3 regions of the Bradyrhizobium sp. USDA 4369 genome follow, and region 2 is predicted to be linked to each of the others. Evidence: predicted binding sites of a transcription regulator. Region 2 holds the regulator's gene; each other region holds the start of a gene.

What was found. The regulator PhoB, encoded in region 2, activates phosphate uptake and scavenging genes when phosphate is short. The targets are predictions, from matches to a motif close to TGTCATNNANCTGTCAT.
Region 1: the regulator PhoB is predicted to act here: its motif matches at 1,867-1,883, upstream of ACVIJ6_RS10325 (alkaline phosphatase D family protein).
Region 3: the regulator PhoB is predicted to act here: its motif matches at 1,781-1,797, upstream of ACVIJ6_RS17040 (toxic anion resistance protein).

What each region holds. Positions count from the first base shown of each region.
Region 1 is NZ_JBSRYH010000001.1:2,274,318-2,281,922, reverse strand. Features, by position in the region: gene ACVIJ6_RS10335 (4a-hydroxytetrahydrobiopterin dehydratase) at 1-101, opposite strand, end outside; gene ACVIJ6_RS10330 (TAXI family TRAP transporter solute-binding subunit) at 459-1,805, shown strand; gene ACVIJ6_RS10325 (alkaline phosphatase D family protein) at 1,953-3,527, shown strand; gene ACVIJ6_RS10320 (response regulator) at 3,573-3,947, opposite strand; gene ACVIJ6_RS10315 (Crp/Fnr family transcriptional regulator) at 4,111-4,872, shown strand; gene ACVIJ6_RS10310 (prolipoprotein diacylglyceryl transferase) at 4,954-5,673, shown strand; gene ACVIJ6_RS10305 (radical SAM protein) at 5,654-7,069, shown strand; gene ACVIJ6_RS10300 (hypothetical protein) at 7,227-7,484, shown strand; gene ACVIJ6_RS10295 (hypothetical protein) at 7,498-7,605, opposite strand, start outside.
Region 2 is NZ_JBSRYH010000001.1:549,251-556,855, reverse strand. Features, by position in the region: gene pstC (phosphate ABC transporter permease subunit PstC) at 1-306, shown strand, start outside; gene pstA (phosphate ABC transporter permease PstA) at 310-1,185, shown strand; gene pstB (phosphate ABC transporter ATP-binding protein PstB) at 1,182-2,003, shown strand; gene phoU (phosphate signaling complex protein PhoU) at 2,037-2,753, shown strand; gene phoB (phosphate regulon transcriptional regulator PhoB) at 2,770-3,477, shown strand; gene ACVIJ6_RS02560 (trypsin-like serine protease) at 3,573-4,889, shown strand; partial or broken gene ACVIJ6_RS02555 (HoxN/HupN/NixA family nickel/cobalt transporter) at 5,070-6,198, shown strand; gene ACVIJ6_RS02550 (NADH-quinone oxidoreductase subunit B family protein) at 6,213-7,229, shown strand; gene ACVIJ6_RS02545 (nickel-dependent hydrogenase large subunit) at 7,226-7,605, shown strand, end outside.
Region 3 is NZ_JBSRYH010000001.1:3,769,642-3,777,246, forward strand. Features, by position in the region: gene ACVIJ6_RS17030 (response regulator transcription factor) at 1-524, shown strand, start outside; gene ACVIJ6_RS17035 (response regulator transcription factor) at 566-1,216, shown strand; gene ACVIJ6_RS17040 (toxic anion resistance protein) at 1,863-2,921, shown strand; gene ACVIJ6_RS17045 (substrate-binding domain-containing protein) at 2,933-4,495, shown strand; gene ACVIJ6_RS17050 (5-bromo-4-chloroindolyl phosphate hydrolysis family protein) at 4,496-5,155, shown strand; gene ACVIJ6_RS17055 (hypothetical protein) at 5,165-6,274, shown strand; gene ACVIJ6_RS17060 (ParA family protein) at 6,849-7,526, shown strand.

The DNA.
Region 1 (7,605 bases), 1.7 Mb from region 2:
GTGAAGCTGCGGGTGATCGCGTCGCGGCCGTCCAGCTCGGTCCAGCCGGGGAGTCTCCGCAGCGCGTCGCTCCGTGCCTCCGCAGATAATCGTTCCATCATGTCAACCTCCCGTTCACCTCGTGGATGGCCCGCGCCCTTGTGCCGCACCCGGACCTTTACGGGCTACAATGTGCAGCCGTCGCGATGATCGCGCCACATCGTTCAAAAGGCAGCTCTCACCCGGCCGATCCCGCCGGGTCATGGAACTGCCCCGATGATCGGGCCACTTGGGTCCGGTAACCATGACGCAGATGTCACCCCGGGCGGACAAGAAATTTGCTACAGTCTACCTCTAGAGCAGAACGAGGGCAGGCGGCGCTGCGCGTGGCGCCGCTTCCGAGCCGTCGGATGACCGGAGGACCGGACCTGGTAGACCCACAGACCACGCCAGCGCAGCGCTCGCAAATGCGCCCTGCCGTGTTCATCGTCATCGCCGGGATCCTCGCGATTGTCGGCGCGCTGGCGGGTGCCTACTATTTCGCGATGCGGCCGGTGACCCTGAAGATCGCGGTCGGTCCCCCGAACAGTGACGACCTCAAGGTCGTCCAAGCCCTCACACAAGCCTTTTCGCAATCCCATGCCGCGGTGCGGCTCCGTCCGGTTCCGACCGAAGGCGCGGCCGAGAGCGCGCAGGCGCTTGCCGCTGCCAAGGTCGATCTCGCGATCGTGCGCGGCGACCTCGAAGTGCCGAAGAATGCCCAGGCCGTCGCGACCCTGCGCAAGAACGTCGCCGTGCTCTGGGTGCCGCCGGTGGCCAAGGGCAAAGGGCGCAAGAGTGGTGCCAAGATCACCAAGATCTCGCAATTGGCCGGGCACAAGGTCGGCATTATCGGGCGGACCCCGGCAAACGTGAACCTGCTGAAGGTCGTCCTGCATCAATACGGCGTCGATGCCAGCAAGGTCGAAATCATCCAATTTCCGATTTCGGAGGCGGCCGAGGCGGTACGCAACCAGAAGGCGGATGTCTATCTCGCGGCCGGGCCGGTCAATAGCAAGATCACCGCGGATGCCATCGCCGCCGCGACCAAGGATGGTGGCGTGCCGACCTTCCTGGCGATCGACTCCGCCGAGGCGATCGCGCAGAACCATCCCGAATATGAATCGACCGATATCCCCGCCGGTGCCTTTGGCGGCTCGCCGGACCGGCCCGAGGACGAAGTCAAGACCATCAGCTTCACTCACCACATCGTGGCGCGGAAGGGCCTGTCGGATGCGACGGTGTCGACGTTCACCCGCCAATTGTTCTCGGTGCGCCAGCAGTTGATGTCGGAATTCCCGCTGGCCGCCAAGATCGAGACCCCCGACACCGACAAGGACGCTGCGATTCCCGCCCATCCCGGCGCCGCGGCATTCGTCGACGGCGAGGAGAAGACGTTTCTGGACCGCTACAGCGACTACATCTGGTGGGGGCTGATGACGCTTTCGGCGATGGGCTCGGCGGGCGCCTGGTTCGCCGGCTATCTCAAGCGGGACGAACGTACCATCAACAGCTCGCTGCGCGACCGGCTGCTGGAGATGATCACGATCGCACGCAAGAGCGATTCGACCGAGGAGCTCGATCAGCTGCAAGGTGAGGCCGACGAGATCCTGCGCAATACGCTGACCTGCTTCGAGGATGGCGCGATCGAGCATGCCGCTCTCACCGCGTTCAACATTGCTCTGGAGCAGTTCCACAACGCGGTCGCCGACCGCAAGCTGATCCTGATGAGCATGCCGGCCAATCTGCAGCGCACCGGCGCGCAATTGCGCGCCGCCGGCACCTGAGCCCGCCCGTTCCCCAACGGTCCTGCCTGTGAACGGTATCCCGATGCGCTCGGTGTGGTCGTGTTATTCCAGCGTCACCAATCTTTTCTAGGCCTGCCGTGGTGGCGGCGGCGCTGATTGCACGCGCCATCCAAGCAGGAGATTCGCATGACCATTCACCTTTCGCGCCCGCAGCTGTCCAAGCTGTCCCGCCGCCGTTTCCTCTCGACGGTGGCTGCCGCCGGCGTCACGACGCTGTCGATGCCCTATCTGAGCCGCGCCGCCGACCGGCCGCAGATCACGCATGGCGTCCAGTCCGGCGACGTCAGCATGGATGGCGGCGTGGTCTGGGCCCGTGCCGACCGCCCGTCGCAAATGCTGGTCGAGGTCGCGACGACGGAGTCGTTCAAGAACGCGCGCAGCCTGGCGCCGGTCGCGGCGCTGCCCGAAAGCGATTTCACCGCCAAGATGCTGCTGGAGAATCTGCCGAGCGGCCAGGACATCTTCTACCGCGTCAAATTCCGCGACCTCTCGCACACCGCCGTCGAGAGCGAGGCGGTGGTCGGCCGCTTCCGCACCGCGCCCGGCAACAAGCGCGACGTCTCGTTCGTCTGGGGCGGCGACGTGGCGGGGCAGGGATGGGGCATCAATCCCGACGATGGCGGCATGTTCACCTTCGCCACCATGAAGAAGCACCGGCCCGACTTCTTCCTCCATTCCGGCGACACCATTTATGCCGACGGCCCGATCAAGTCCGAGGTCAAGCTGCCGGACAACAAGGTCTGGAAAAACTTGACGGTGGAAGAGAAGGCCAAGGTCGCCGAGACGCTCGACGAATTCCGCGCGGCTCATAAGTATAACTTCCTCGACGAGAACGTTCGAGCCTTCAATGCCGAGGTGCCGATCTTCGTGCAGTGGGACGATCACGAGGTGACCAACAACTGGTCGGCCTCCAAGGAGCTGCCGGCGGCCTACAAGGAGCGCAACATCCAGCTGCTCGCCGCGCGCGCGGCCCGCGCTTTCCACGAGATGTATCCGATGCGCGAGAGCATCGCCGAGCCGGGCCGGGTCTATCGCACCATCAATTACGGCCCGCATCTCGACGTCTTCGTGCTCGACGAGCGCAGCTATCGCGGCGCCAACGGCCCGAACCTCGAGGACAAATATGGCCCGTCGTCCTATTTCATCGGGCCCGAGCAGATGCGCTGGCTGAAGCAGGCGCTGCTGAACTCGCGCGCGACCTGGAAGGTGATTGCCTCCGACATGCCGCTCAGCCTGATCGTCTATGACGACGCGACCAACAAGAAGGGCTCCGAGGCGATTGCGCAGGGCGATGGTCCGGCGCGCGGGCGCGAGCTGGAGATCGCCGAGATCCTGCGCTTCATCAAGACGGCGCCGATCCCGAACACCGTCTGGCTGACGGCGGATGTGCATTACGCCGCCGCGCATTACTACGATCCGAACAAGGCGCAGTTCCAGGACTTCGAGCCGTTCTGGGAGTTCGTCTCCGGTCCGCTGCATGCCGGCACGTTCGGTCCGAACGAGCTCGACAACACCTTCGGCCCCGAGGTGCGCTTCATCAAGGCGCCCGGTCTCGACAAGCAGAACCTGCCGCCGTCCGCCGGCATGCAGTTCTTCGGCCACGTCAAGATCGACGGCGAGAGCGGACAGATGACCGTGACGCTGCGCGATCGCGCCGACGTCGCGCTGTGGTCGACGACCCTCGACCCGAAGCTCGGCTGAGCCGGCGGCCGCACTCGAAAACGCAGTAGGGTGTTGCGGCGGCAGCTAAGCCTGCCGCCGCAACACCGCCTCCAGCGCCTCGGTCGGACACGGCTTCGGCAGCCGCGGCCGGTCGCCGAACGCCGCCGGCACGCGGTCGGCGCCGTAGCCGGTCGAGAATGCGAAGGGAATGCCGAGCGTTGTCAGCCGCTCGGCGATCGCGAAGCTCTTTTCGCGCACGAGGCCGACATCGAGCAGCGCGAATTGCGGTACGCGCTCCTCGATCATGGCGAGAGCGCTGGCCACATTGGCCGCGACTCTGATGAGGGGAATGCCAAGATCCGTAATCGTATCTTCGAGGCCGAGCGCAATGATCGGGTCGTCTTCGACGACCAGCACGTCCTGATAATGCTCGGGCACGCTGGACTGCGAGCTTGTCATGATCTGCGGGGTTCCGGGTGAAGGCCCCGCTGCCCGGCGCCTCCTTGTAAGCGCGCCGGGGGGTTCCTGGAACCGAAGGCAGCATATCAGAGTTCCTGTGTCGGTGCACTTGTGAACACAAGGGGCGGGGATCACGCACATGCGCATGGCGCGGGGAACGATGATGCTGAACCAAGCTGTGACGACGCTGTCCCGGGAGCGGCCCTACAACAATCTGCTGCGACGCTTGAGTCCGGCCGACTACGCGCTCATCGCGCCGCATCTCGTCGAGGACGCGGCGGCGCCGAATGATCTGCTCTACCGTCCCGGCGACGACGTTCAGATCGTGCATTTCCCCTGCGGGCCGGCGCTGACGTCCTATCTGGTGCCGAACGAGGATGGTCGCGACGTCGAAACCATCCTGGTCGGACGTGAGGGCGCGGTGGGCGGCATCGTCAGCGAAGGCTTCCTGCCTGCCTATACGCGCATCGTCGTCAAGTTCGGCGGGCCCTTTGCGCGGCTGCCGCTGTCGCGACTCGCCGCCGCCAAGCTGCAATCGAAGACGCTGCGCAACGTGTTCGCCCGCTATGCCGATTGCATGCTGGCGCAGGTGTTTCAGTCGACCGCCTGCAACGCCATCCATTCGATCGAACAGCGCACGGCGAAGTGGATCGTCGCGGCGCTGGACCGCACGGATGGCGAGCCGATCGTGCCGCTGACCCACGAGCAATTGGCGACCTTGCTCGGTGTCGGCCGCAGCTATGTCAGCCGTGTCGTGCAGACCTTCAGGGCGGAAGGAATTCTCGACACGCGGCGCGGCGCCTTCATGGTGCGCGACTTCGAGGCGCTGAAACAGCGCTCCTGCCTGTGCAACGAGGCGGTGAAGACGCATTTCGAAGAGGTGTTGCGCGGCGTCTATCCTACCGAGCAGGCCGCGACGGGCTGATCCGATCCCGGCATTGCCTTTGCCTGCTGGAACTTGTCATAGTCCGGATGCAACCGGATTTGGGAAGTTCTCAGGGCAGGCATGGACGGCGCCGTTCTCCACGCGATCTTCGACGTCGGTGCCTGGCTCAGCGCGGCGGCCGCCGGCTGGTGGCTCGCGCGCTTTGGCGGCGTGAGCTTTCCCCGGCAGTCGACCGAATGGCCCTATATCGCCGCGCTCGTATTCGGCGCCGGCCTCGGCGCGTATCTGTTCGGCACGCTGAACCTGTGGCTCTCCGGGATGGCCGGGCTGGCGCGCTCGGTCGAGGGCGCGCTCGCCGGCGGCATTATCGCGGTCGAACTCTACAAATGGCGCCACGGCATCACCTTGCGCACCGGGGCGCGCTTTGCACTGCCGTTCGCGGTCGGGGTCGCCGTCGGGCGGATTGGCTGCTTTGCGGCCGGGCTCGACGATTTCACCTACGGCACGCCGACGGCTCTGCCCTGGGGCCATGATTTCGGCGACGGCATCCAGCGCCATCCGGTGCAGCTCTATGAGAGCCTCGCGATGGCCACCTTTGCCGCCGCCTATGTCGTCGCGGTGCTCAGGCGGAATGCGGCGGTGATCGACAGCGGCTTCTATCTCGCGCTTCTGGTCTACGGCGTGCAGCGCTTCGTCTGGGAATTTTTCAAGCCGTACGGGCCGGTCGTTGGCCCCTTCACCTTGTTTCACCTGCTGTCGCTCGCCATTGCGGCCTACGCCCTGGCGATGCTGGCAACCGCGCCGCAATCGAAGGTCATGCATGAACGCGCCGCTGCGTAAGTCACGTCCCTATGTGTTCTGGGGACAGACCCAATCCCTGTGCGAGACGTGTCTCGCGCTGGTGCCGACCAAGATCCAGATCCAGGACAACGAGGTCTGGTACGAGAAGCGCTGCAAGGAGCACGGCGTGCAGTCGACGCTTGTCTCCGATGACGCGGCCTATTGGCGGCGCTGCAAGGCGTTCATCAAGCCGGGCGATACGCCGCTCAGCTTCCAGCGCCGCACCGAATATGGCTGCCCCTATGATTGCGGCCTGTGCCCGGACCACGAGCAGCATTCCTGCCTGGCGCTGATCGAGATCACCGATCACTGCAACCTAACCTGCCCGGTGTGTTTCGCCGAATCGTCGCCGCAGCGGGCGCATTTCACCCCGCTTGCGACCGTCGAGCGGATGCTGGACGCGCTGGTGACAAGCGAGGGCGAGCCGGACCTCGTACAGATCTCCGGCGGTGAGCCGACGCTTCATCCGCAATTCTTCGACATCCTGGCTGCGGTGCGCGCCCGCCCGATCCGCCACGTCATGATCAACACCAACGGCCTGCGCATCGCCCGCGAGGCGGACTTCGTGGCGCGCTTGGCCGAGAACAGGCGCGGGCTCGAAGTCTATCTGCAGTTCGATTCGCTGTCGCGCGCCGGCCTCACCGACATCCGCGGTGCCGATCTGCGCCGCATCCGCCAGCAGGCGCTGGAAAATCTCGAACGCGAGGGCATCTCGACGACGTTGGTGGCGACCATCAAGCGCGGCGTCAATGACGACGAGATCGGCGACATCGTGCGTCATGCGCTGCAATGGTCCTGCGTGCGCGGCGTGACCCTGCAGCCGGTGCAGGACGCCGGCCGCAACGCCGGCTTCGACAAGGACACCGACCGCATCATGCTGTCGGAGATCCGCCGCCGTGTCGTCGCGACCGGCGTGTTTGGCGAGCAGGACATGATCCCGCTGCCTTGCAACCCCGAGAGCATCTCGATCGGCTATGGCCTGCGCAATGGCACGACGGTGCTGCCGCTGACCGCGATGGTGCCCCAGGAGGAACTGTTGTCGGTGATGCCCAACACGATCAGCCCGGAGAAATATCCGGCGCTGCGCGACAAGTTCATCGAGCTGTTCTCGCTGTCGTCGGGGCCGCTGAATACCAGCGAGCGCGTCGCCGAATTCCTCTGCTGCCTGCCCTCGGTCCAGGTGCCCGACAATCTCGGCTACGAGCACGTGTTTCGCGTTACCATCGTGCAGTTCCTCGACCGCTTCAATTTCTGTGTCGGCAACGTCAAGCGCTCCTGCATCCATTTCGTCACCGAGCGCGGCGAGATCATCCCGTTCGACACCTACAATCTGTTCTACCGCAACGGCGCCATCGACGGCATCCGCGCCCGGCTGGCGAAGGGCCAACGGGCGTGAGTGAGCCGGAGTCTGATCTGACCTCACCGCAGCAGGGGCCCCGGCGCTCTGTCCAGCGAGGCTGCTCTACGGCAGAATTCGTTGTCCGACTTCGCCGTTTCGTTCGGCTGGTTCGTCATCGGCGCGATCGCGCTCTGGCTCATGGTGTCGCCTTGCAATGAGTGAACGTCCCATCCTTCCGCCCGAACTTCCACCGCCGCAGCGACGCTCCGGCTGTCTGACTGCGCTCGCGGTCATTGCCGGCCTCGTCCTGCTGTTTCCCGCCGCCTGCGTCCTCGTCGTCTTCCCCAATGAGATCACGCGCAATGATCTGGTCGATCCGATCGGACTGTTGTTCATCTGCGCGGCCATCGCCGGAATCGTGCTGATCGTCCTCGCGATCAGGCGCGGGCGGGGTCAACGGGACGACCCATGACGCCCTCGTAGCCTCAACCATGCGCGTCAAGCGGTCGCTTGAAGGCGGTGTCGTCCATCCCGATGCTGCTGATCGGGCTGGTGCTGCTTGTACCGGGCTTGCTATGCTTCATCATCGATTT
Region 2 (7,605 bases):
CGCAGCGTCGTCATTCCGTATACCAGGGTCGGCGTGATCGGCGGCATCATGCTGGCGCTCGGCCGGGCCCTCGGCGAGACCATGGCGGTGACCTTCATCATCGGCAACTCGTTCCGGATCTCGTCATCGATCTTTGCGCCGGGCACGACGATCTCGGCCGCGATCGCCTCCGAGTTCCAGGAGAGCGATGGTCTGCACCAGTCGAGCCTCATCCTGCTCGGTCTCTTGCTGTTCGTTCTGACATTCTTCGTGCTCGCGGCAGCCCGTCTGATGCTGATGCGGCTCGAGACCAAGGCGGGGAAATAGCTCATGACTGCCATTGACGCTCAGCCCAGTCCCGTCAATCCGATCTACACGCGCCGGCGCCGCACCGACATCGTGGTCCGCGGCCTCTGTTTTGCTGCCGCCGCGTTCGGCGTCACCTGGCTGGCGCTGATCCTGTTTACGCTGTTCTATAACGGTCTGGCCGGGCTCAGCCTGCAGGTCTTCACCGCCGACACGCCGCCGCCAGGATCGAGCGACGGCGGTCTGCGAAACGCCATTGTCGGCTCGATCATGATGACCATCATCGGAGTCGGTATCGGCGCGCCACTCGGCCTGTTCGCCGGCACCTATCTTGCCGAATATGGCCGCAACGACCGTCTGACTTCGGTGATCCGCTTCATCAACGACATCCTGCTGTCAGCGCCGTCGATCATCATCGGCCTGTTCATCTATGGCGCGGTCGTGGTGCCGATGGGCGGCTTCTCGGCGATCGCCGGCTCTCTGGCGCTGGCCGTCATCGTAATCCCCGTCGTGCTCAGAACCACCGAGGACATGCTGCTGCTGGTGCCCAATCCGCTGCGTGAGGCGGCCTCGGCGCTCGGCCTGCCGCGCTCGCTGGTGATCCGGCGGATCGCTTACCGCGCCGCGCGCTCCGGCCTCATCACCGGCGTGCTGCTGGCGACTGCCCGTGTCGCCGGCGAGACCGCGCCGCTGCTGTTCACCGCGTTGTCGAACCAGTTCTGGAGCATGAACCTCTCCAAGACGATGGCGAACCTGCCGGTGACCATCAACAACTTCGTCCAGAGCCCCTATGCCTACTGGAAACAGCTGGCATGGAGCGGCGCCCTTCTGATCACCTTGACCGTGCTGGCCCTGAACATCGGTGCGCGCATCCTGGGCGCCGAGAGGAGCTCGAAATGACCGACATGTCCGTATCCGTGAGCAGCCCGACGGCCGCCATTTCCGCCAAGTCGCTGCCGGAGGCGCCGGCCAAGGTGATCGCGCGAAATCTGAACTTCTATTACGGCGATCATCACGCGCTGAAGAACATCAACCTGTCGCTCGGCACCAACCGCGTCACCGCTTTCATCGGTCCGTCCGGCTGCGGCAAGTCGACTTTGCTGCGCATTTTCAACCGGATGTACGATCTCTATCCGGGCCAGCGCGCCACCGGCCAGCTGATGCTGGACAACACCAATATTCTCGACCCCAAGCTCGACCTGAACCTGCTGCGCGCCCGTGTCGGCATGGTGTTCCAGAAGCCGACGCCGTTCCCGATGACGATCTATGAGAACATCGCCTTCGGCATCCGCCTCTATGAGAAGATCTCGAAGTCCGAGATGGACGACCGGGTCGAGAAGGCGCTGCGCGGCGGCGCCCTGTGGAACGAGGTGAAGGACAAGCTCAACGCCTCCGGCCTGTCGCTGTCCGGCGGCCAGCAGCAGCGCCTGTGCATCGCCCGTACCGTGGCTGTCAGGCCCGAAGTGATCCTGTTCGACGAGCCGTGCTCGGCGCTCGATCCGATTTCGACCGCCAAGGTCGAGGAGCTGATCCAGGAACTCTCCGAGAACTATACGATCGCGATCGTGACCCATAACATGCAGCAGGCGGCGCGTGTCTCCGACAAGACCGCGTTCATGTATCTCGGCGAGCTGATCGAGTTCGACGACACCAGCAAGATCTTCACCTCGCCGAGCGATCGGCGGACCCAGGACTACATCACCGGCCGGTTCGGCTGACGCCGACAGCATCATTGCCTTCAGGAGATCATCATGGCCAGTGAACATACCGCCAAGGCGTTCGACAGCGATCTGCAGGATCTGACCCGGCTCGTGTCGGAGATGGGCGGTCTCGCCGAGCGGCTGATCGTCGACTCCGTCGACGCGCTGGTTCGGCGCGACGTCGCGCTTGGCCAGAAGGTCGTCGCCGCCGATGCCGAGGTCGACAAGCTGCAGCGCATCATTGAGGAGCGCGCCGTGCTGACCATCGCGCGCCGGCAGCCGATGGCGGTCGACCTGCGCGAGATCGTCGGCGCGATGCGCGTCGCCACCGATCTCGAGCGCATCGGCGACCTCGCCAAGAACATCGGCAAGCGGGTTGCGGCGCTGGAAAGTGATTTCCATCCGCTCAAGCTGATCCGTGGCCTCGAGCACATGACGGATCTCGTGCAGTCGCAGGTCAAGTCGGTGCTGGATGCCTATGCCGCGCACGATCTGCCGGCTGCGATGGCGGTGTGGAAGGGCGACGAGGAGGTCGATGCCATCTGCACCTCGCTGTTCCGCGAGCTGCTGACCTACATGATGGAAGATCCGCGCAACATCTCGTTCTGCATCCATCTGATGTTCTGCGCCAAGAATATCGAGCGGATGGGCGACCACGCGACCAATATCGCGGAGACGGTGTTCTACATGATCGAGGGCCAGGCGATGGTCGACAAGCGTCCGAAGGGCGACATGACGAGCTTCGCCACCACGGTCCCCGGCAACTGAGAGAGACTCGTTCGATATGACTGCGCGCATCCTGGTGGTGGAAGACGAAGAGGCGCTGACCACGCTCCTGCGCTATAATCTGGAGACCGAGGGCTATGAGGTCGAGACTGTGGGGCGTGGCGACGAGGCCGACACGCGGCTGAAGGAGCGCGTTCCCGATCTCGTGGTGCTCGACTGGATGCTGCCGGGCCTGTCCGGCATTGAACTGTGCCGCCGGCTGCGGACGCGGCCCGAGACCAAGCAGCTGCCGATCATCATGCTGACCGCGCGCGGCGAGGAGAGCGAGCGCGTGCGCGGCCTGGCGACCGGGGCCGACGACTACATCGTCAAGCCGTTCTCGGTCCCTGAGCTGCTGGCGCGGGTGAAGGGTCTTCTGCGGCGGGCGAGCCCGGAGCGGCTGGCGACGGTGCTGTCCTATGGGGACATCGAGCTCGACCGCGAGAAGCGCCGGGTGGCGCGCTCGGGCCGGCCGATCGATCTCGGCCCGACCGAATACCGCCTGCTCGAATTCTTCCTCGAGCATCCGGGCCGCGTGTTCAGTCGTGAGCAGTTGCTCGACAGCGTCTGGGGCCGGGACATCTATATCGACGAGCGCACCGTGGACGTCCATATCGGGCGCCTGCGCAAGCTGCTCAATCCGGGCCGCGAGCAGGATCCGATCCGCACGGTGCGCGGCGCCGGCTACGCGCTCGACGACCGCTTCGCCAAGAGCGAGCAGGCGTAAGCCCGCGGCAGCCGTTTTGCGCGCGGCCATGGGGCTGCCGTCTTGATCCCGTCTGCTGGTCTCCCCATCATGATGACCGGGATGCCGCGGACGCGATGATCAGGACAATTGCTCTCGTTTTAGCCGTGTGGCTCGCCGGCATGGTGCCCGGTTCGGCCGCCGAACTCGAGGATGCCGTGGCCGCGGCGGCCAATGGCCAGCAAGCTATGGCGATGCGGCGGCTGATGCCGTTGGCGGCCAAGGGCGATGCGCGGGCGCAGTTCGATGTCGGCTTCATGCAGGCGTTCGGCTGGGGTGTGCCGCGCAACCCCGCCGAGGCGCTGGCCTGGTACCGGAAGGCGGCGGATCAGGGCCTCGCCGTCGCGCAACATTATCTCGGCGTCGCCTATTACAATGGCGAAGGCGTCGCCCGCGATCATGGCGAAGCTAGCCGGTGGTTTTCTCGCGCAGCGGCCCAGGGCTTCGCCCAGTCGCAATATATGCTCGGCCTGATGATGCTCGACGGGCGGGTGGTCGCGCAGGATGTCGCGCAGGGCTATGCTTGGCTGGTCATGGCGGGGCGAAATGGCGTGCGGTCCGCCGGCCGCGAGGTCCAGCGAGTCACGCTGAGCGAGGCGCAGCGTCGACAGGCGGAGCAGGCCATCGCCGCCTGGCGGCCCAAGCCGGAAACGGCCGAAGCAGGCATTGCCAATCCGCGGCCCGAGCAATTGCTCGGGCTCGACCGGCATATCGGCGAGGTCGTGGATCCCACGGCGTGGCCGGCGTCATCGATCGGTGTCGTCACCGTGGCACAATACAGCACGGGTGGCTCGTGCACGGGCACGCTGGTGGCGCCGCGCCTGGTGCTCACGGCCGCGCATTGCGTCTTCAACGGCGTCGCCCAGGTCAGTCCCGGCAACGTCCACTTCCTGGCCGGCATGAACAAGGGCACGCCGGCAGCCTCGTCGATTGCCGACAAGCTGATCGTGGCGCCGGACTTCGTGCCGATCCAGCACGACAAATGGTCGCTTGACCGCTCGCGCGCCGATTGGGCCCTGATCGTTCTGAAGGACGCGCTGCCTTCGCGGCCGGTGACGGTCACAGCGCTCACGCGCGAGCAACTTGCCGCGGCGACGGCGGCCGGGACCATTTCCGAGATCGGCTACGGCCAGGAACGGCGTTATTCGCCGACCGGACAGCGCAATTGCAGCGCCGGCATGACCGAGGATGGCCGGTTGCTGACGGTGCATTGCTTGGCGAATTTCGGCTATTCGGGCTCGCCGATCCTGGCCGAGATCGGCGGCGAGACGGTCGTCGTCGGGATCTTCTCGGCGTTCCATGAGGAGACCCGGCTGATGTTCGCCGCACCGGCCAGCGGGTTTGAGGCCGCCGTCAGGCGCGAGATCGCCGTGCAAAGCGCCTCGGTCCGGTAAGGCGGGGGTGAGCGAAGGTTTTCAGCGGCTGGTCATTGTTTGTGCGTGACCGGACAGCGAATTGCCACGGAGGCAGGCCGGTCCAGGCCAGACGGGGGTGAACGGCGTGAATCTACGCTGATCTGGCCCTCGCGGAGCAAGGCTTGCCAACTGGCGCGAGACTTGCTCTCCTGCCTGAGTATGACGATTTTCCCAATTGATCATCCCCAGCCTCCACGCCCAGCGCCGGCCTGGCTGCAGACCGCGGGCGGCCGCAATATTGCGCTGCTGGCCGGTCTCGTGCTCGCCAACGCGCTCGCCTGGGCCTGGGCGTTTGCGCTCTATGCCGACCGTCCCGCCATCGTCGGCACGGCCATGCTGGCCTGGCTGCTTGGACTGCGCCATGCGGTTGACGCCGACCACATCGCCGCGATCGACAACGTGGTTCGCAAGCTGGTGCAGGACGGGGACACGCCGCGCGCCGCCGCGTCTGTATTTCGCGCTCGGACATTCGAGCGTCGTCGTCATCGCCACGATTATCGTCAGCCTCGTCGCTGGCGCCGATCTGTTGCGCGAGGACAGCGCGATTCGGGCGATCGGTGGTGCCATCGGCACGTCGGTGTCGGCCGGCTTCCTGCTGCTGATTGCCTTCGCGAACCTCGTTCTGTTCGTCAATCTATGGCGCCGCCCGGCAGCGCCGCAGCAGTCCGAAATGGCGGATACTGCAAGTGCAGGACGGGGCATTCTCATTCGTCTGCTGCGTCCTGTGCTGCGCCTCGTGGACCGCGCCTGGCACATGTATCCGCTCGGGTTCCTGTTCGGCCTCGGCTTCGATACTGCGAGCGAGATCGGTCTCCTCAGCCTTTCTGCGACCGAAGCAGCGCGCGGCGCGAGCCTCGCCCATGTGCTGGTGTTCCCGGCGCTGTTCGCTGCGGCGATGGCGACCGTCGACACCGCCGACAGCATGCTGATGGTCGGGGCCTATCGCTGGGCGCTGACGGATCCCGCGCGCAAGCGACGCTACAATCTGCTGATCACCGGAACGTCGGTCGCGATCGCGCTGGTGATCGGCGGCGTCGAGGCGGTGACGTTGCTGGCGCCACGGCTTGGCGCTCAGGGCGGCTGGACGGATGTCGCGGTGGCGCTGGGCGATGACATCGCCAATCTCGGGATCGTCGCGGTCGGCCTGTTCGGACTGATCTGGGCCGGCGCCGTGCTGCTCGGCCGTCGCCGGGGCTCCGAGCGCACGCCGTGCGAGGCGCTTGCCAGTACTCACGCTGCGGCGCTAAACCCGAGAGCATCACCAAGCGGAATGCCCGGCGCGGAATAGCAGCGGAACCCACGATGGTCGGCGCGGAGGGAATGACCAGGATGTTGTGGCTGCAGGGCGCGAGCTGCGGCGGCTGCACCATGTCCATCCTGGAAAGCGGCGCCTCCGGCTGGTTCGACGAACTGCGCCAGTCCGGCATCGATCTGGTGTGGCATCCCTCCGTCAGCGAGGAGACCGGCGAGGAAGCCGTGGAATTGCTCGAGGCCATCCGCGGCGGGCGCGAGCGGCTCGATCTGCTGGTGCTCGAAGGCTCGGTCGCCCGCGGCCCCAACCTGAGCGGCCGCTTCAACATGCTGGCGGGCACCAGCCGCTCGATCTATCATTGGCTGCTCGATCTCGCGCCGCTGGCCGACTATGTCGTCGCGGTCGGCAGCTGCGCGGCCTATGGCGGCATTCCCGCGGCCGGCATCAACCCGACCGATGCGGTCGGATTGCAGTTCGAGGGGAGCGACGTCGGCGGCGCGCTGGGGGCAGGTTTCCGCTCGAGGCGCGGCTTGCCGGTGATCAATGTCGCCGGCTGCGCGCCACACCCCGGCTGGATCATGGAAAGCCTGCTTGCGCTCACGGCTGGCGATCTCACCGCCGACGGCCTCGACGCCGTCGGGCGTCCCACCTTCATCGCCAACCACCTCGCTCATCATGGCTGCTCGCGCAACGAGTTCTACGAGTTCAAGGCGAGCGCCGAGGCGATGTCGGAGCGCGGCTGTTTGATGGAGCATCTCGGCTGCCGCGCGACGCAGGCGGTTGGCGACTGCAATCAGCGCTCCTGGAACGGTGGCGGCTCCTGCACCAAGGGCGGCTATGCCTGCATCGCCTGCACGTCGCCGGGCTTCGAAAGCGCGCAGAACTATCTGCAGACGGCGAAGCTCGCCGGCATTCCCGTCGGACTTCCGACCGACATGCCCAAGGCCTGGTTCGTCGCACTCGCGGCCCTGTCGAAATCGGCGACTCCGCGCCGCGTGCGCGTCAATGCCACGGCTGATCACGTCGTGGTGCCGCCGAGCCGCTCGGGCGACAAGCGCAGTTCATGACCCGGATCACGGTCGGCCCGTTCAACCGCGTCGAGGGCGATCTCGAGGTTCGCCTGGATATCGAGAGCGGCCGTGTCGCGCGCGCCGAAGTCACCGCGCCGCTCTATCGCGGCTTTGAGCAGATCCTGGAGGGGCGACCGCCGCTCGATGCGCTGGTGATCGCGCCGCGCATCTGCGGCATCTGCTCGGTGTCGCAGTCGATCGCGGCGGCCAGCGCGCTGCGTCAGGCCATGGGCGTCGTGCCGGCGCGCAACGGCGTGCTCGCGACCAACATCGCCCATGCGGCCGAGAACGCCGCCGACCATCTGACGCACTTCTATATCTTCTTCATGCCGGACTTCGCGCGCGAGGCCTATGCCGCGCACGCCTGGCACGG
Region 3 (7,605 bases), 3.2 Mb from region 2:
TCGACCATCCCGTTCTTGCGGCAGGCACATCATGCACCAAGCAACAGATCGTTGATGCGATCGATCATGGCGCTGACGACTACATATCGCTGCCATGCGGATTAATGGAGCTGGCGACGCGGTTGAGCGCAATGCTCCGCCGGTGCAGATCAACCCGAAAACTCATTCGCACGATCGACCGCGTGAGCCTGGACGAAGATCAAATGCAGGTTATCGTCAGCGGAATTCATATTCACGTCACTCCGTTCGAATATCGTCTCCTCCTCGCACTCATGCAGCGACCAAATTCGATTCTGTCGATCAAAGAGCTTCGCAGGGAAATATATGGAGAAGACTCACGAGTCCCCCCGGGGGCAGCCGAAATGCTTGTCGCGCGACTCAGACGAAAAGTCGGGCACGACTTCATCAAGACGCAAAGAGGTGCCGGCTACTACGTAATCGATCACCCCACGTCGAATTCAGCGAATTCTCGCCAGTCGGGACCCTCTTGCCCTGCCGAGCCTCACGCAGCATGCCATCCCTGACCTGACGATCAAACAACTCCCCTCCAATACCAGCACCAAAGATGCGCATTCTCATTGCGGACTGCGATCCAGCGACCACCCGGCTGCTCGCGCCAGCGCTACACTCTGCGGGGTTTGTCGCCGAAAACGCCTCCACGCCAGACGATGCATGGTTCTTGGGCGACACCGAAGAGTATTCTGCCACGATACTCGGTGTCCGGTCGGGTGGAGCGTACCGCGAGCTGTTGCAGCGCTGGCGACGATCTCATCGATATTTGCCCATATTGGCTCTTGGTCGAAACACCAACTTGGACACTTGGATTGACGTCATTGATCGAGGCGCAGATGCTTTTCTGCCGCTGCCCTTTGTCCGGGACGAACTACTTTCACGGCTGGAAGCCATTGTGCGGCGGTCCTATGGGCATCTGTCATCACGGCTCACAGCCAATGAAGTGCAACTCGACCGGAGAAAAATGGTCGTGACAGTCTCCGGGCGGGTGGTCAACCTCACAGCAAGAGAGTTTTCCGTCCTCTCTCAACTGATGTATAAGCGAGGAGCAATCGTATCCAGCCACGAACTCGCGGAAAGCACATTCCACGATTCGTCACGCACGACGAATGCGGTAGAGGCCACGATTAGCCGCCTGCGTCGAAAGATCGGCCATCACATCATCGAAACACGAAGAAGCGCCGGCTATTTGATAAAGCGGTGATGGCTCTCTGCTGATCCTGCCATATCGAGCAGATTGAACAGCATCGATGCAAGGAACGGCTGGGCACCTACGCAGAATTGATCGAGCGGCGGTCGGGCTTGCGGGTCCCTTCGGCTCGCTTTGAGGCGATTGATCCCGGCCATGGCAGAAGAGATCACCACGTCACCGTGCACCGTCGACGTCAGTCATCCCGACCGCGATAGTTCAAAGCGGTCCCGGATGCCAAACATCGTCCGCGGCAATCATGTCTGTTGGGCGCGTCAAAGGACTTGACCCCGACGGGCGATCGGATTGCGCTCGACACAATGTTCGCCAGCGTCTGCTCAACCTCCGCTGTCGTTCCGGCCTGGCGCGCAATTGCTTACGCGGCCGGGACGGCAGCGAGGCGGGCCGCGCGCGCACTCGTCCGCAGCCCCTTGACTTCGCGGTGAACCGAATGGCCGTCTGACCGACGAATCCATCGGTCGCGCGGCGAGGCCGGAGTTCTTCGCCCGCTCCGATCTGCGGCTAATGGTCGCCAGCGCCATGTTCCTGAACATGCGTCGCATTCGGTTTTTCGTCCGCTGTCATCGAACCATTGAAAAGCGTCCGTACAGTCGCCGCCCTTCTGCTCGGTCGCTCTTGGCCCATCCCCTGAGGTATCCTGATGTCCGACACCGTCAACCTGCCGGCGGTTCAAGCCGACCGGTCCGTGGTCGCCCGTATCCGCTCCGAGATCGACATTTCCGATCGGTCGCGCCTCGTGACGTTCGGTGACCGCGCGCAGCGCTCCGTCGTCGAGTTCGCCGACCGCATCCTGGCCCAGACCCAGAACCGGGAGATGGGGACGACCGGAAAATTGCTGTCCGACATCCTCGGCAAGGCCCGCGAGCTCGACCCGGCGGCGCTCAAGGATGCCGGGCTGCTTACGCGGATGTTCTCGTCGATGGAGGCGCGGGTGCGGCGCTTCGGCGACGCCTTTGACGATGTTGCCTCGCAGATCGACCGCATCTGCATCGAACTCGACCGCAACAAGGAGACGTTGCGGCGCGACATCGCGCTGCTCGACGACCTGCACGAGCAGACCAAGACCGCGCTCGCCGAACTCGACGCGCATATCGCGGCCGGCAAGGCCTTTGTCGATGATTATCGCCGCGGGCCGCTGCTCGAACTGGAGCGCGCCGCGAAGGCCTCCGCGGAGGGCAGCGACGCGCTGATGGCGGCGCAGACCTACCAGGACGCGGTGCAGGCGCTCGACCGGCTGGAGAAGCGCATCTTCTATCTGCAGCAGGCCCGCCAGATCGGCATCCAGCAGCTGCCGCAGATCCGCATCGTGCAGTCCGGCGACGAGACGCTGATCGAGAATCTCCAGGCCACCACCGAGCTCACGATCCCCGTCTGGAAGCAGAAGATGATCCTGCTGCTCGGCCTGCAGCGGCAGAAAGCGGCGCTCGAACTGCAGAAGACGGTCACCGACGCGACCAACGAGATGATGCGCCAGGCGTCCGAGATGATGAAGACCCAGGCGATCGCGATCGAGCAGCAGTCGCAGCGCGGCATCGTCGACATCGAGACCCTGGACAAGACCAACCGCGATCTGATCGATACCATTGCCGGCGTGCTGACCACCCAGCAGGAGGGCCGCAAGAAGCGCGAGGAGGTCGAGCAGCGCATGGCGCAGCAGACGGCGGAGTTGAAGGCGGTGCTGTCGAAGGCGCCGGTGTGAGTGTGGCAGCCATGTGGCGGATGCTCGCGATCGTTCTGAGCGCGATCTGGCTCGCAGGCTGCGGCCAGAGCGGGCCGCAATTCTCGATTCTGTCGGGGTCCGAGAATGACGTGCTGGAGCCGCTGGTCCAGGAGTTCTGCAGGTCGCGCGGCGCGACCTGCGACATGAGCTATCAGGGCTCGCTCGACATCGCGCTGTCGCTCAAGCCCGGCGGCGAGGCGAAGGCCGATGCGGTGTGGCCGGCGGCCTCGATCTGGATCGACATGTTCGACACCGGACGCCGGGTGAAGTCGGTCAAGTCGATCACCCAGATGCCGGTGATCCTCGGCGTGCGCCGCTCCAAGGCGCAGGAGCTCGGCTGGATCGGTGCCAAGGTGACCACGAAGGACATTCTGGCGGCCGTCGAGGCCGGGCGGCTGAAATTCCTGATGACCTCGGCGACGCAGTACAATTCCGGCGCCTCGGCCTATCTCGCCATGCTGGCCTCGGCGATCGGCAAGCCCGACCTGATCGAGGCCGGCGATCTCGAACGCGAGGGCGTCGTTACCACGGTGCGCGCGCTGTTGCGCGGCGTCGAACGGTCCTCCGGGTCGAGCGGCTGGCTGGCTGACCTCTATCGCGAGGGCGAGCGCAACGGCGCGCGTTATCAGGCGATGTGGAACTACGAGGCGGTCATCAAGGAAACCAACGACAAGCTCAAGGCCGACGGCTTCGAGCCGCTCTACGCTGTCTATCCCGAGGATGGCGTGTCGGTGGCGGATTCGCCGTTAGGCTTCGTCGAGCGCGGCCGCGGCAAGGAGGTCCAGGCCTTCTTCGACGCGCTGCAGGCCTTCCTGCTGACGCCGGAAACCCAGGCCCGCATCGCCAAGACCGGACGGCGGGTGGAGCTGGCCCGCGCGGCCCAGCTCGCCGGCGATGCCACGACCAATATCGATCCGTCGCGGGCGGTCACGGTGGTGCGGCCGCCCGAGCCGAAGGTGATCCAGATCGCGCTGGCTGCCTATCAGGACGCGCTGCGGCGGCCGTCGCTGACGGCGCTGTGCCTCGATCTCTCCGGCAGCATGCAGGGCCACGGCGAGACGCAGCTGCTGGAGGCGATGCGTTTTCTGCTGACGCCGGCCCGGACGCGTGAGATGCTGGTGCAATGGTCGAAGCAGGACGAAATTCTGGTGCTGCCCTTCAACGATCATGTCCTGTGGGTTTCCAGCGCCAGTGGCGACGAGCAGGAGCAGGAGGGGCTGTTGAAGCAGACTCTCGAGCTTCGCGCCGGCGGCGGAACGGATTTCTATACATGCGGTGCGCGGGCATTGTCAGCGATGAAGCCGATCTTGGACAAGGGCTCTCATCTTGCGGCCATCGTGATCATGACCGACGGGAAGAGCTATGGCGAGCGCGCGACCTTCGAGCTGCCCTGGCGCGCCGACGGCGGCCGCGTGCCGGTGTTCGGCGTGACGTTCGGCGACGAGGCCGACCGCAAGCAGCTGGATGCCCTGGCCAAGCTGACCGGCGGCCGCGTCTTCGACGGCACCAAGAATCTCACCGAAGCCTTCCGCGCGGTGCGTGGATATAATTAGATGCCGAGTGCGTCGTCAGAGACCGGGTGGATCGTCGGCGGCCTCATCGCCGCCGCGGCGATCCCTGCGCTCGCTATCGGCGCCGGTATGCCGTTCTGGCTCGCATGCGTGATCGGTCTCGGCGCCGGCGGCGGCGCCATCGCGGTGCTGGCGCCGCGCTCCGCCTTTCCGCTGCTCGATGCCAGCGGCGCCGCGCGCGGCAAGGTGCAGCTCGCGCGCGAGCTCCTGGGCGAGGCGGCGCCCTGCGCCGAGCGGTTGGAGCAAGCCGCGGGGCGCATCCGTGAGCGCAAGGTCGCCGACGGTGTCCGCCACCTCGCGGTGATCGCGCGGCGCATCTTTGCGGCAATCGAGAAGGACCCGCTGCGGCTCGATCGCGTCAGGCGCTTTCTGACCTACTATCTCCCGCGCGCCGCCGAGATCGCCGAAGCCTATGCCGAGCTGGAGCATGCGCCCGTCGCCGACACGGGGCGGCTGACCTCGACCCGCGAACTGATCGACCGGCTCGATGCGGCGTTTACCCGCTACGCGGTGAGCCTGCAGGATGCCGACCTCGACAAGCTCGACATCGAGCTCAAACTTCTCAAGAGCGCCCTCGACGAGGATCTCGGCCCGGCTGCGCCGCAGGCCGTCTCGCTCGAGCGGGGGCGGGACAAGGTCTAGGAGGGGCTGATGCCCATGTCGCGCCGCGCTCTCGGGATCGGCCTGCTGGCGACGTCGGCAGCGGCCACCGGCGGCTATCTGTATCTGAGCCAGCATCCGGAGATTGCCGGCAAGTTCGGCCAGCCCAAGCAGCTGTTCGGCTTTGCCGGCGGCGAGAAGGAGGGCTTCCTCGCCAACGCGCGCGTGCGCAATCTCTTGGAGCGGCGGTTCGGCATGGTGCTCGATGCGCGCCGGGCCGGCTCGGTCGAGATGGTGCGCGAGCGGACGCTGCTCGATCAGAAGCCGCAATTCCTGTGGCCGTCCTCATCCGTGCTCGTCGAGGTCGCCCGCGGCGCCGGCGTGAAGATCTCGCGCGACCAGGTGATCTTCAATTCGCCGATCGTGCTCTATTCCTGGGATCGCATCGCCGACGGGCTCGTGAAGGCCGGTATCGCCGAGCCCGCGGGCGGACCGCGCTATACGGCCGATCTCTCGAAGCTTCTCAAGGCGATCATCGCCGGCGAGAGCTGGGCGCAGATCGGAGTTGCCGATTTGTTCGGCCGCGCGCGGATCGTCTCCACGGATCCCAACAGGTCCAACTCCGGCTTCATGTTCGCTGGCCTTGCAGCGAACCTCTTGAGCGGCGACGTGATCGCGCTCGACGCGCTGCCCAGGATCGATGGCGACGTCGCCACCATATTCAAACGGATGGGCTTCAAGCCGCCATCCTCCGGCAAGTTGTTCGACGATTACATCGCCGGCGGCGGCGGCGCCCAGCCGTTGATCGTCGGCTACGAGAATCAGCTGGTCGAATGGGTGCTTCAGGATCCGGAGCGCTGGACGCGCGTCGAGGCGAATGCGCCGGCCAAGCCCGTGATCATCTATCCGAAGCCGACGGTGTTCTCGGCGCATCCGCTGATCAGCCTCGACCGGGGCGCCGACGATCTCATCGAGGCGCTCACCAGCGAGGCATTGCTCGAACTGGCCTGGGAGGATCACGGTTTTCGCGGGCCCCTCGGTACCATCGGCAAGGCGCGCAATCCGTTGCTGCAATCGCGCCTGCTCGACCGCATCGATGCGGTGCTGCCGATGCCCGACGCGCCCGTCATGATGGCGCTGCTGGATCATCTGGCCGCGTGAACTTGTGCCGCTTGCGAATCCGTCGAGATTGCAACTAGTGTTGGCGAACCGAGGAGGCACGATGAGGGGGCGTCCTGGGAGCGGCGCTGCCGGTCCTGACGACGGTTCCAGTTTCCGTGTATGCGTATACCGCCGAACAGGAGCAGGCTTGCACGGGCGACGCCTTCCGGCTTTGTAGTTCCGAGATTCCCGACGTCGATCGCGTCACCGCCTGCATGGTCCGGCGCAAGTCTGAACTGTCGCCGCCCTGTCGCGCCGAGTCCGGGGCGCCGCAGTCCAGGCCGCGTCGGCAGCGCGCGCCGACAAGCCCATGAGCATCCGACCGGCTGTTGTTGACGAGGAAGCCGGTCAATGCGCACCCAGGCGTGCAGCCTCAGCATGCAAATGCGGTCGGTGAGGATCAGATGTTGCCGAAGACACGGTACGACCTGCTGTGTTTTCTGCTGATGGTGTGACTCAAAAACCAATCCGTTTCGGCAATCAGGAGTTACGCCTTAACAATCGCTAAATTTATCTTCCGCGAATCAGTCCGCTGATTCATTTTCGCTGCCGGGGTCAATCTGGAGGCCAAGGTATGAACGTTATTGTTTTCGCATCGCGTAAGGGCGGTTCAGGCAAGAGCACCCTGGCCGCCCATCTCGCTGCGCAGATCAAGGCGAGCAAGTCTTGTCTGCTCATCGATGCTGACCCTCAGGGGTCGCTGACGCTCTGGCACAAGCTGCGCGGCACCAATGAGCCGCCGATCAAGACGGCAGTGAACTCGGTGAGCGCGATCGTCGCCGCGGCCCGCCGCGATGGCGTCGAATGGGTGCTGATCGATACGCCTCCGACCGTATCGGCCGTCGTCGAAGATGCGATCAAGAACGCGACCATGGTGATCATCCCGGCCCGTCCCGGTGTGTTCGACGTCAATGCGGTTCAGGAAACCATTCAGACCTGCCGCTCGGCGCGCAAGCCCTATGCTGTCGTTCTCAACGGAGCGCCGGCACGCCGTGACGACGCCGAGAGCCCGATCGTCACCATCGCCCGCGAGGCCTTGGCGAAGTTCAAGGCGCCGGTGTGGGGTGGGCAGATCACCAACCGTGCCGATCTGCTGATGGCGCTGGGGCAGGGTGAAGGCGTACGCGAATACTACGCCGAAGGGCGGGCTGCTGCCGAGATCGCTCGTCTCTGGGCGGCCATCGAGCGTTCGGTGAAGGCGATTCGCGGCACCGTGTCGGCCAATGGCGCCATGCACAAGCAGGCGGCCTGATCGCGGCCTGCCATCACGCGTCGACGCGCGGACTTCCGCGCGTTTTTCGTGTCGGATGACTTTCGTCCCTTTCGGGGGA